DNA from 3 places in the Sphaerisporangium aureirubrum genome. Region 3 is predicted to be linked to each of the others. Evidence: riboswitches for the same ligand, from Rfam matches in the RefSeq annotation. Region 3 holds a riboswitch; each other region holds the start of a gene.
The links. A riboswitch is a leader RNA that binds a small molecule or an ion and turns the genes downstream of it on or off. The one in region 3 is predicted to bind cobalamin.
Positions count from the first base shown of each region.

Region 1: it holds a riboswitch for cobalamin, as region 3 does, so the genes downstream of both, ACFP1K_RS23150 (ribonucleoside-diphosphate reductase subunit alpha) here and ACFP1K_RS27970 (ABC transporter substrate-binding protein) in region 3, are expected to answer to the same signal.
Region 2: it holds a riboswitch for cobalamin, as region 3 does, so the genes downstream of both, cobN (cobaltochelatase subunit CobN) here and ACFP1K_RS27970 (ABC transporter substrate-binding protein) in region 3, are expected to answer to the same signal.

Region 1 is NZ_JBHSRF010000037.1:5,314-9,379, forward strand. Features, by position in the region: gene ACFP1K_RS23140 (amidohydrolase) at 1-668, opposite strand, end outside; gene ACFP1K_RS23145 (hypothetical protein) at 1,019-1,189, shown strand; cobalamin riboswitch at 1,255-1,493, shown strand; gene ACFP1K_RS23150 (ribonucleoside-diphosphate reductase subunit alpha) at 1,641-3,983, shown strand; gene ACFP1K_RS23155 (ribonucleotide-diphosphate reductase subunit beta) at 4,022-4,066, shown strand, end outside.
Region 2 is NZ_JBHSRF010000013.1:110,751-114,816, forward strand. Features, by position in the region: gene ACFP1K_RS12595 (precorrin-2 C(20)-methyltransferase) at 1-49, opposite strand, end outside; gene ACFP1K_RS12600 (precorrin-8X methylmutase) at 55-675, opposite strand; gene cobG (precorrin-3B synthase) at 672-1,919, opposite strand; cobalamin riboswitch at 1,931-2,138, shown strand; gene cobN (cobaltochelatase subunit CobN) at 2,169-4,066, shown strand, end outside.
Region 3 is NZ_JBHSRF010000053.1:56,082-60,147, forward strand. Features, by position in the region: gene ACFP1K_RS27960 (ABC transporter ATP-binding protein) at 1-154, opposite strand, end outside; gene ACFP1K_RS27965 (FecCD family ABC transporter permease) at 151-1,215, opposite strand; gene ACFP1K_RS27970 (ABC transporter substrate-binding protein) at 1,239-2,189, opposite strand; adenosylcobalamin (AdoCbl) riboswitch at 2,237-2,375, opposite strand; gene ACFP1K_RS27975 (Gfo/Idh/MocA family protein) at 2,404-3,243, opposite strand; gene ACFP1K_RS27980 (cytochrome P450) at 3,659-4,066, shown strand, end outside.

The DNA.
Region 1 (4,066 bases), on a different contig from region 3:
TTCCTGGGGATGGAGCAGATGACGCGGACGTCGAGCCGGTGGGCACGGGCGCGGCGGGTCCAGTCGGTGACGTTGTCCGCCATCTCGAAGTCCTGGAAGCCGACCACGCCCCGGGCGGCGGCCGCGGTGGCGGCCTCGGTCACCCAGCGGTCCAGTTCCCGTTGCGGAGGCTTCGGCAGGGCGGTCACGGCGGCGTAGCACTCCTGCTCGCGCAGCACGCCCGTGGGGTGGTCGCCCCGGCCGATCAGGGTCAGGGCGGCGGGGCTGAGCCAGACCGTGTGCAGGTCCTGGCTCATCAAGGCGATGGCGACGCCGGGGGCCGCGGCCTCCAGCAGGGACTTGTGCGGCGTGTCCGGCCACAGGCCGTCGCGGAAGCCGAACCCCACGGCGATCCCGGAGCCCGGGGCGGCGGAGGTCATCAGCGTCACCGCCTCGCGCGCCGAGCGGGCGCCGCCGAGGTCCACCCGGCGGCGGGTCTGCGCCCACTGGACGGCGTGCACGTGCGCGTCCCACAGTCCCGGCAGCACGGTTCCGCCCAGGACGTCCACCGTCTCCGTGCCGGGCGGCGGCTCGGCGCCGGGCTCCGCGATCACGCCGTCGACGACCAGGACATCGAGGATGGGCCCGCCGAGACCAGCACGGGCGTTGCGCAGCAGGAGTGAGGACATGCCGTGAATGGTAGGGCCGCCCTGGAACACCCGATCGATCTTCCCGGCCTTCCCCTGAACAATGAGGGGGCACCCGGGATCCGGCCGGCCCACCGCTTCGCCGAGGGCCCCGAGGGGATCGGGCGGGTGTCCCGGCCCCCGCTCGCCGGGGGCCCCGAGATCCTCGGGAAGGGATCGGCCTGTGCGCAGAACCATGGCCCCGCTGCTGGTCACCGTCCTCGTGGTCTTCACCGCCTACCAACTCCTCACCCCGGTCCTGGCGCCGCTGTCCCGTGAGCTGGAGCTGACCGAGACCGAGCTCGGGATCGTATCCGGGGCTGGCCGGGTTCGCGGCCGTCGCGGCGCTCGGCGTGGACGGCGCGCTGCCCCCGGGGGCGGCCTTCGCGCTGATGATCCTGACCCGGGGCCTGGTGTTCGGCGCCGCCCTCGTCGCGCTCGGCCTGGTGTGGGCGTCCCCCGCCGCCCGGCGGGACGGCGCCCCCGCGCCGGAGGCCCCGCAGGATGCCGGGGTGTCCCCCTGAGACACGCCGATACGAGATGTGGCGGTGTGACGTAGGGGGCACCCCCATATATGGTGTTCCTCGCAGCTGGTTCGGCCGCTCATCCAGGGTGGCCGAGGCAAGAGGGAACCCGGTGCGGCCATGTCCGCGCGCACTCGCGCGCGCTCGCCAATTCCGGGACTGCCCCGCAGCGGTGATTGGGAACGAACGCCGTCATGAAGCACTGGATCCCCCCGGCCCCGAGCCGGAGCGGCCCGGGAAGCGACGGCCAGTAGGCGAACGCGGCGTCCCGCCGTGCTGCCCATGAGTCCGAAGACCTGCCAGCGCGCCGCGCGCCGCCGATAGGCGCGCGGCCGGTCCGAGGCCGCGTGGGACGGCCGGCGGCCCCGGCACACGCCCCGGCGTGGCCGTCGGCATGCCCCTCCCCGCGCGCACCGGGCCCACCGGTCACAAGGGTCGCGAGGAGAGAGCTGTGACGGTAACCGAGAACATGCCCGTGAGGGTGCGCGGGCGCGACGGCTCCGCCGAGCCGGTCGACCTCGGCAGGCTCGTCCGGGCGGTGGAGCGCCGGGCGGCCGGCCTGGGGGACGTCGACCCGCTGCGGGTGGCGACCAGGACGATCGCCGGGCTGTACGACGGGGTGACCGCCGCCGAGGTGGAGCGGCTGGCCGTCCAGACCGCCGCCGAGCTGATCGGCGAGGAGCCGCAGTACTCCCGCCTGGCCGCCCGGCTGCTGTCGGCGTGCGTCGCCGATGAGGTGCGCGGCCAGGGCGTCGCGTCGTTCAGCCGGTCGATCCGGCTCGGCCACGAGCTGGGGCTGATCGGCGATGAGACGGCCCGGTTCGTCGCGGCCAACGCCCGCGAGCTGGACGACGCCGTCGACCCCGAGGGGGACCTGCGGTTCGAGTACTTCGGCCTGCGCACCGTCTACGACCGCTACCTGCTGCGCCACCCGGCCGGCAGGCAGGTGGTGGAGACCCCGCAGTACTGGCTGCTGCGGGTGGCCTGCGGCCTGTCCGCCACCGCGGCGGAGGCCGCCGGGTTCTACCGGCTGATGTCGTCGCTGGCCTACCTGCCGAGCTCGCCGACGCTGTTCAACTCCGGCACCCGGCACACCCAGATGTCGTCCTGTTATCTGGTCGACTCCCCGAGGGACGACCTCGGCTCCATCTACGAGCGGTACGCCCAGGTGGCGCGCCTGTCGAAGTTCGCCGGCGGCATCGGCATCGCGTGGTCGCGGGTGCGGTCCAGGGGCGCGCTGATCCGGGGCACCAACGGCCGCTCCAACGGCATCGTGCCGTTCCTGCGCACCCTGGACGCGTCGGTGGCCGCGGTGAACCAGGGCGGGCGGCGCAAGGGCGCGGCCTGCGTGTACCTGGAGCCGTGGCACCCCGACGTCGAGGAGTTCCTGGAGCTGCGCGACAACACCGGCGAGGACGCGCGGCGCACCCACAACCTGAACCTGGCCAACTGGATCCCCGACGAGTTCATGCGCCGGGTGGAGGCCGACCAGATGTGGTCGCTGTTCGACCCCGACGAGGTGCCCGAGCTGCCCGACCTGTGGGGGGAGGAGTTCGACGCCGCCTACCGGGCCGCCGAGGAGCGGGGCCGCTTCGTCCGCCAGGTCCGGGCCCGCGACCTGTACGGCAGGATGATGCGCACGCTGGCCCAGACCGGCAACGGGTGGATGACGTTCAAGGACACCTCCAACCGGCTGTGCAACCAGACCGCCGGGCCCGGCGCGGTGGTCCACCTGTCCAACCTGTGCACCGAGATCATCGAGGTGTCCGGCGACGACGAGACCGCCGTGTGCAACCTCGGCTCGGTCAACCTGGCCGCGCACCTGACCGGTGACGGGATGGACTGGACGCGGCTGCGGGCCACCGTCCGGACCGCGGTGACGTTCCTGGACCGGGTGATCGACATCAACTACTACCCGACCGAGCAGGCCGCGGCGAGCAACCCGCGCTGGCGCCCGGTCGGCCTCGGCGTGATGGGCCTCCAGGACGTCTTCTTCGCGCTGCGCCTGCCGTTCGACTCGGCGAAGGCCAGGGAGCTGTCCACCCGGATCGCCGAGGAGATCTACCTCACGGCGCTGGAGACCTCCGCCGAGATGGCCGAGCGGTACGGCGCCCACCCGGCCTACGACCGCACCCGCGCCGCCCAGGGCATGCTGCAGCCCGACCTGTGGGGGGTGACCGGCGCCCAGACCGCGCGGTGGGCGGCGCTGCGGCGGCGGATCGCCGCGCACGGGCTGCGCAACTCGCTGCTGATCGCGATCGCGCCGACCGCCACCATCGCCTCGATCGCGGGGTGCTACGAGTGCGTCGAGCCCCAGGTGTCCAACCTCTTCAAGCGCGAGACCCTCAGCGGCGAGTTCCTGCAGATCAACACCGTGCTGGTCGCCGAGCTGAAGGCCCGCGGCCTGTGGGACCAGGAGACGCGGGACGCCGTCAAGCGGGCCGAGGGCTCGGTCCAGGGCATCGAGGCCCTCCCGGCGGAGGTGCGCGAGCTGTTCCGCACGGCGTGGGAGCTGCCGCAGCGCGCGCTGATCGACATGGCCGCCGCCCGGGGGCCGTACGTCGACCAGAGCCAGTCGCTCAACCTGTTCATGGGCTCCCCGACCATCGGCAAGCTCAGCTCGATGTACCTGCACGCCTGGAAGTCGGGCCTGAAGACGACGTACTACCTGCGCTCGCGCCCCGCGACCAGGATCCAGCAGGCCACGGTGACCGTGCCGGGCCCGGCGGCGCCCCTGGACGAGGCCGTCGCCTGCTCCCTGGAGAACCCCGAGTCCTGCGAGGCCTGCCAGTGACGCCCGCCCCCGCCTCCCCCAGGAATGGAAAGGACATCGTGACCGAGGCCCCGATGCTGCTCGACCCGGGCATGGACCTGACC
Region 2 (4,066 bases), on a different contig from region 3:
GTTCCGGGTCGCCGGGGCCGAGGCCGACGCCGTACAGCCGTCCCGTCATGCCGATCACTCCACCTCGTTGGCGATGGCGTTGACCGCCGCCGCCGTCATGGCACTGCCGCCCCTGCGGCCGTGCACCACCAGATACGGGAGGCCGCTGCCGGCCAGGGCCCGCTTGGACTCGGCCGCCCCGATGAAGCCCACCGGGATGCCGAGCACCGCGGCCGGGCGGCCCGCTCCTTCCTCGACGAGTTCGAGCAGGCGGAACAGCGCGGTGGGGGCGTTGCCCACCGCGACGACCGCGCCGTCCAGGCGGTCGCGCCACAGTTCGAGCGCCGCGGCGCTACGGGTGGTGCCGAGACGTGCGGCCAGTTCCGGCACGCCGGGCGCGCCGAGCGTGCACACCACGTCGTTGGCGGCGGGCAGCCTGCTCCTGGTGACCCCGGAGGCGACCATCATGGCGTCGCACAACACCGGGGCGCCGCCGCGCAGCGCGGCTCGGGCCGAGGTGACGACGTCCGGCGACCAGTCCAGGTCGTCCACGAGGTCGGTCATCCCGCAGGCGTGGATCATCCGCACCGCCACCACGGCGACGTCGGAGGGAATACCGGTGAGGTCGGTCTCGGCGCGGATGGTGGCGAACGAGCGCCGGTAGATCTCGGGCCCGTCGCGCAGGTAGTCGTTCACCGCTGCCTTTCCTGAATGACGGACTCCTCGACGCGGTGGCCCGTGTCCTGGGTGACGGCGGGTTCTTCGACGCGGTAGCCCGTGCCGGTGGCCACGTACTGGAGTACCGGCCCGCGGGGCAGCCCGCAGCGCCGTTCGCATCCCGACCAGTGGACGGGCGGGCCGCCCGGCCCGGTGCGGCCGGACACCCAGCGGGTCACGTCGTGCCGTACGTCGGCGAGGGCCTTGGCGCAGCCGGGACGCCCCGTGCAGGCGGACACGCCGGCCCACGGGGAGGCGGGGTCGCAGACCAGGCCGGTGCCCGCGAGGACCCGTGCCACCTCGTCGGCCCGCGCGGCGGTGAGGTCGAGCACGACGACCGTCCGCCACGGCGTCAGGCGCAGCGCGGGGCCGTCCGGGGCCGCCGGTACGGCCGCCAGCGCCTCCGCCTGCGGCACGGTGAGCCGTCCGAGGGGCACGACGACCTCAAGTGCCACCCGCCCGTCGCGCTGGGGCAACGGCCCGGCACCCGCTCGCGGCGCGCCCTCGTGCGGCGTGACGTCCGGGTGCGGCGTGACGGCTGGACGGGGGTGCGCGAGGCGGGCGGCGATCCGGGCCGGGCCGTCGTCGAGGTCGGCTACGCGCCAGGCGGAGCCGTCCTGCGCGTCGCGCTCGGCGAGGAAGCCCTCGGCGGCGGCGATCATCAGGGGGACCGGGCCGGCGGTGGCGAGGCCGGTGTCCACACCCGCGAGCAGGACCGTTCCGGACGCCGCCCCGCGCGCGGGGACGAACGTGACGTCGGCGCCGAGGCCTGTCATGTCGCCCGTGCCGTCGTCCACGGCGAACAGGAAACGGCCCGACAGGTCGGCCAGGGCGGCGCGGGCGCAGAGGGCCCGGTCGAGGGACGCCACGAGAGGGTCGGTGTCCACCAGGCCGGACGGGCCGCGGCCGGCGAGCGGGGAGGCGGCGATGTTGCGGACCCGTTCGTGGGTGGCGGACGGCAGCAGGTCGGCGTCCGCCATGCGCGCGGCGAACTCGGAGGGGGAACGCAGGCCGCGGACCTGCACGTTCGCCCGGGACGTCAGCTCGACGACGCCGGTGCCGAGCGTCCCCGCGCACGCGGCGAGCTCGCGGAGCTGGAGGGGAGTGAGCGCGCCGCCGGGAACGCGGATCCGGGCCAGCGGGCCGTCGGCCGCCGTGTGCACTTGAAGTGCCCCGGGACACGCGTCTGGGGGCGCTTGTCCGGAAAGGGGGGCTCTGCGCACGAAGAGATAGTAATGCCAGTTCTTCCGGCGGTCCCGTCAGCGTAATCTCCTCAGTAGGCGATGGCGGACGGAGGAAGCCGGTGCGAAGCCGGCGCGGTCCCGCCACTGTGACCGGGGAGCGACCCCCACCACGAGGCCACTGCCCGGCGACGGGCGGGAAGGCCGGGGTGAGCGTCGATCCGGGAGCCAGGAGACTCCTGCCGTCGCGACACCCACGACCGGGGCGAGGACCCCGAGGGAGGATGCTCCATGCTGCCGGTGCGGCCCGCGATCCTTTTGCTCTCCACATCAGACACCGACCTGCTCAGCGCCCGGTCCAGCGGGGCGGCGTACCGCCTCGGCAACCCGGCGCGGCTGGCCGTCGGCGACCTGCCCGCCCTGACGGCGGACGCCGACCTCGTCGTCGTCCGCATCCTCGGCGGGCGCCGCGCGTGGGAGGACGGCCTGGACCACCTGCTGGCCGGCCCGCTCCCCGTCGTGGTGCTCGGCGGCGAGCAGGCGCCGGACGCCGAGCTGATGAAACTTTCCACGGTCAGCGCGGGCACCTGCGCCGAGGCGCACGCCTACCTCGCGCACGGCGGCCCGGCCAACCTCACCGAGTTGCACGCCTTCCTGTCCGACACGGTGCTGCTCACCGGCCGCGGTTTCGCGCCCCCCGAGCCCGCGCCGTCCTGGGGACGTCTGGACCGCACCCCCGCGAGGGAAGACGGCCCGGTGATCGGCGTGCTGTACTACCGCGCGCACCACATGGCGGGCAACACCGCTTTCGTCGAGACGCTGTGCCGGGCCGTGGAGGACGCCGGGGGCCGCCCCCTGCCCGTCTTCTGCTCCTCGCTGCGCACCGCCGACCCCGCCCTGCTGGACACGCTGAGGGCCGCGGACGCCCTGGTCGTCACGGTGCTCGCCGCGGGCGGCTCCCGTCCGGCCACCGCGGGCGCGGGCGGCGACGACGAGGCGTGGGACGTCGGCGCGCTCGCCGAGCTGAACGTGCCGATCCTTCAGGGCCTCTGCCTGACGAGCGGCAGGCGCGAGTGGGAGGACAACGACGACGGCCTGTCACCTCTGGACGCCGCGTCCCAGGTGGCCATCCCCGAGTTCGACGGCCGCATCATCACGGTGCCGTTCTCGTTCAAGGAGATCGACGAGGACGGCCTGACCGTCTACGTGGCCGACCCCGAGCGGGCACGGCGGGTGGCGGGCATCGCCGTACGGCACGGGCTGCTCAGGCACGTCCCGCCGGCCGAGAAGCGGCTCGTCGTGATGCTGTCGGCGTACCCCACCAAGCACGCCCGGATGGGCAACGCCGTCGGGCTGGACACCCCGGCGAGCACGGTACGGCTGCTCGCCCGGCTCCAGCGCGAGGGCTACGACCTCGGCGACGGCTTCCCCGGGGTCGCCGGGCAGGACGGCGACGCGCTGATCCACGCGCTGATCGCGGCGGGCGGCCAGGACCAGGAATGGCTGACCGAGGAGCAGCTGGCCGCCAACCCGGTGCGCTTCCCGGCCGCCGCCTACCAGGAGTGGTACGCCACGCTGCCCGCCGGCCTGCGGGAGAAGATGGAACGGCACTGGGGCCCGCCGCCGGGCGAGTTGTTCGTGCACGAGGGCGACATCGTGCTGGCCGCGCTGCGGGCGGGCAACGTCGTGCTGATGGTGCAGCCGCCGCGCGGCTTCGGCGAGAACCCCATCGCCATCTACCACGACCCCGACCTGCCGCCGAGCCACCACTACCTGGCGGCCTACCGCTGGCTGTCGGCGGAGTTCGGCGCGCACGCGATGGTGCACGTGGGCAAGCACGGCAACCTCGAATGGCTGCCCGGCAAGTCGGCGGGCCTGTCGGCGTCCTGCGGGCCGGACGCGGCGCTCGGCGAGCTGCCGCTGGTGTACCCGTTCCTGGTGAACGACCCCGGCGAGGGCACCCAGGCCAAGCGGCGGGCGCACGCCGTGCTGGTGGACCACATGGTGCCGCCGATGGCCCGCGCCGACACCTACGGCGACATCGCGCGGCTGGAGCAGCTGCTGGACGAGCACGCCACCATCGCCGCGATGGACCCGGCCAAGCTGCCCGCCATCAGGGCGCAGATCTGGACGCTCATCCAGGCGGCGCGGCTCGACCACGACCTCGGGCTGGAGGACCGGCCGCACGA
Region 3 (4,066 bases):
CGCTCATCGCGCGCAGCAGGGTGGTCTTGCCGGCGCCGTTCGGCCCGATGACGGCGAGCCACTCGCCGGGCGCGACGGTCAGCGCGACCTCCGACAGCACCGGCCGCCCGCCGAGGTCGGCCGACAGGTCCCGCACGACGACGCCGCCGGTCACGTCTCGGCCTGCCGGGTGGCGCGCAGGACGGCGACGAAGAAGGGCGCGCCGATGAACGCGGTGACCACGCCGATGGGCAGCTCGGCGGGGGCGAGCGCGGTGCGGGCCACCAGGTCGGCGAGGACCAGGAACGCCGCCCCCGCCAGCAGGGACAGCGGCAGCACCACGCGGTACGAGCCGCCCGCGAGGCGCCGCACGGCGTGCGGGACGACCACCCCGACGAACCCGATCAGGCCGCCGACCGCGACCGCCGACGCGGTCGCCAGGGACGCGGCGCACAGGATCACCAGCCGGGCCCGGCCGGCGTTCACCCCGAGCCCGGACGCCTCGTCGTCGCCGACGGACAGCACGTCGAGGACGCGGCCGTGCGCGAGCAGCACGACGGCCGACACCACGGCGTACGGCGCGATCAGCCAGACCTGCGACCAGTCGGCGCCGATGCCGCCGAGGATCCAGGAGTAGATCCGCTGCAGCCGGTCGACCTCGACCTGCTGCACGAAGGCCTGCAGCGCGGACAGGAACGACGCCACCGCGATGCCCGCGAGCAGCAGCGTCGCCGTCCCGCCGCCGTCCCGCCCGGCCGTGCGCCCGAGGCCGTACGCCAGCAGCACCCCGCCGACCGCGCCGCCGAACGCCGCCAGGGGCACCAGGGACTCCACCTGGACGATCACGATCACCAGCGTGGCGGTGAACCCGGCCCCCGCCGCCGCCCCCAGCAGGTACGGATCGGCCAGCGGGTTGCGGAACACCCCCTGGTACCCCGCCCCCGCCATGGCGAGCAGCCCGCCGACGACGGCGGCCAGCACCACGCGGGGCAGCCGGAGCTGGAACAGCAGCCCGTACTCGACCGGCGACAGGCCCGAGTCCGCGGACACGAACGGCAGCCGGTCCACCAGCGCCAGCAGCACGCCCCGCACCGGGATCCCCGCGGCCCCGGCGACCAGCCCGGCCACCACGCACGCCGCCAGCCCGGCCGCCGTGACGGCGTACGCGACCGGCCGCACCCACACGGGCCGCGGCGCGGCGGCCTTGGCGGGTGCGGGGGGAGCCGGTCCGGTCACGGGTGCGGCTCCGTGGGCCGGGTTCAGGTGGCGGCCTTCTCGACGGCCGCGCCGACCGTCTCGACCAGGTCGGCGACGCGCGGGCCCCAGCGGGAGGCGATGTCGTCGTCCAGGAGGACCACCTGGTCCTTGGCGATGGCGGACAGGCCGGACCAGCCGGGGCGCTTCGCCAGGGTCTCCTTGGACTGGGCGCAGCACTTGGTGTCCGCCAGGAAGATCAGGTCGGGGTCGGCCTTCACCACGAACTCGCCGGACAGCTTGGGGTAGCCGCCCGCCGGGTCGGGGGCCTCGTCGGCGATGTTGGTCAGCCCGAACAGGCCGTAGATCTGCCCGATGAAGGTGTCCGAGGTCACCGAGTACGGCGTGCTGTCCAGCTCGTGGTAGAAGCTGAGCTTCGCGTCCCGGGGCGCGGCGGTCAGCCGTTCGATGCGCTGCCGCATGCCGGTGACCACCTCGCCCGCCTTGGCGGCGTTCCCCGTGGCGGCGCCGAGGTCGGTGATCTGGTCGTAGCTGTCCGCGAGCTTCGCCGCCGCCGGTTCGAGCAGCACCGGGACGCCGACCTTGGTGAGGGCCGCGACGATGCCGCCGGTGTCGTTGGCCAGCACCACCAGGTCGGGCTTCTCGGCGACGATCGCCTCGGCGTTCGGCTTGAAGCCCGACAGGTCCGTCTTGGGGGCGTCCGCTGGATAGGTCGACTGGTCGTCCACCGCGACCACCTGGGGTCCGGCGCCGATGGCGAACAGCCCTTCCGTCGCGCTCGGGGACAGCGAGACGATGCGCGCCGGCCTGGCGGGCACGGTGACCGCGCCGTTGCCCGCCTGCACGGTCACCGGGAAGCCCGCGGCCGGGGCGGACGCGGACGGCGAGGCGGTGCCGGGGGAGGCGGGGGCGGCGGCGCCGTCGCCCTGGCCGCATCCGGCCAGGGCCAGCGCGCCAAGGGACACGCCCGCCACGGCCGTGCGAAATGGCCTCACGTGGGGCTCCTCTGCTCACCGCGGAACTCGAGGACCCGGCGCGGGCGACGGATCACCCTTTTCCACGAGGGTTGACTGCGTCGGCGTGGCGCACAGGCGACCTGGCTCGGCCCGGAGGCCTCACAGTTGCGGGACAGCGCCGGAGTCGCACCGGACTTCGCTGTGCCCCACGCGTTCCCCGAAACCGTACCAACCCCGGCGGAGGAGGCCCAGGTCAGGTGAGCTGGGCCTCGGCGCTGGTGATGAGCTCCTGCAGGTGGAGGCCGTGCCAGGCGTTCAGCGGGTGGTCGAGCCGGTGCGTGCGGACGGTGGCGGCGAAGTCGGCGACCATCTCGGGGAAGACGTCGTAGCCGAGGTTGCCGCCGTCCAGGGTCTCGGTGCCGTGGCGGCCGAAGACGGCCACGTGGGAGGAGCCGCGGTCCACCTGGGCGGCCATGGAGAGGGACGCCTCGCTCACGGCGCCGGTCTCGTGGTCGAGCAGGAGCCCCACCCAGCCGAGGGGGTGGCCGTGGGCGCGGACGGCGACCACCCGGCCGAGGGCGGCGTCCAGCATGTCGATCATGTGGGGGCCCACGTCGAGGATGGCCCCGCGCTCGCGGCGCCACGGTGACTCGATGGTGTGCAGGGCGCCGGAGACGTTGACGGCGTGGCCGCCGAACGGCTCGATGACGCGGGCCTTGTCGAGGAAGGCGCGGGTGGCGGCCGAGTAGCGGAAGGTGAGGACCATCTGGCTCGGCACGCCGGCCGTGGCGATGGCGGCGGCCAGGCGGCGGGCGGAGTCCAGGTCGGCGGCGAGCGGCTTCTCCAGCAGCAGCGCCTTGCCCGCCTTGGCGGCCTGCACGGCCAGCTCGGCCTGCACCGCGGGCGGCACGCAGAAGGCGACGGCCTCGCAGGCGTCGAACAGCTCCTCGATGCGCTCGTACACGGGGGCGCCGAGCCGGGCGGCCGCTCTCGGCCGGCGCGCCCACACCCCGGCCAGCCGGGTGTGCGGCCCCCGGGCCAGCGTGGGGGCGTGCACCGCCTGCGCCCACGGTCCCGCTCCGACCAGACCCACAGAAACCGGCTCCACGACGCTCCGTTCCCCGAAATGTCCTTAATATCCGCTTATGTCGTGCCGACAGTAGACCATCACCGCCGTAATGGGCACGTGATGGGCCGTAGCGCCGGCGCCCTCGCGGATACGTGCGGACACGGTAGCGCGACGCTCGCCGTTCATCGGGTTCATACGGTCCATTCGGTCCCGTGGTTCACGCCGTTCACCCGGGAAACGGCCGGTTCTCGGCGATTGCGCTTATGCGGGTTCTGACACAGAGGGGTTGATCGAGGTCAGAGATCGTGATAGGCCATGCATCATGTGGCTTTCGCCGTAAGAGCGGGCTTTGTCTTCTTCGAGACTCTTGCGGCACCCGGTGCGCGAGGGAGCGCTGTTCGCACAGACGCTCTACCGGGTTCAACGAAGTGGGAGATCGATGCCGGTCGTCAGTGGCGTGCCCCGGATCCGGCGCGCCGTTCGCTGCACGCTCACCCGCGCGATGCCGCGCCTGGCCCGCGAACCGGCCGACGGCCTGGCCGCGCTGGCCACCCGGGCGGGCGGAGACGTCGTACGGCTGAGGCTCGGGCCGTTCCGCCCCTACCTGGTCACCCACCCGGACCACGTGCAGCACGTGCTGCGCGGCAACTGGACGAACTACGCGCGCCAGGGCATGTTCTGGCGTCCGCTGAACCGCCTGCTCGGCGACGGCATCCTCGGCGACGGGGACACCTGGGCGTCCAGCCGCAAGATCCTCCAGCAGGTGTTCACCGCCCCGTACGTCAGCTCGCTGGCGGGCGCGATCGCCTCGACGGTCGACGCGCGGGTCGGCGAGCTGGACCGGCAC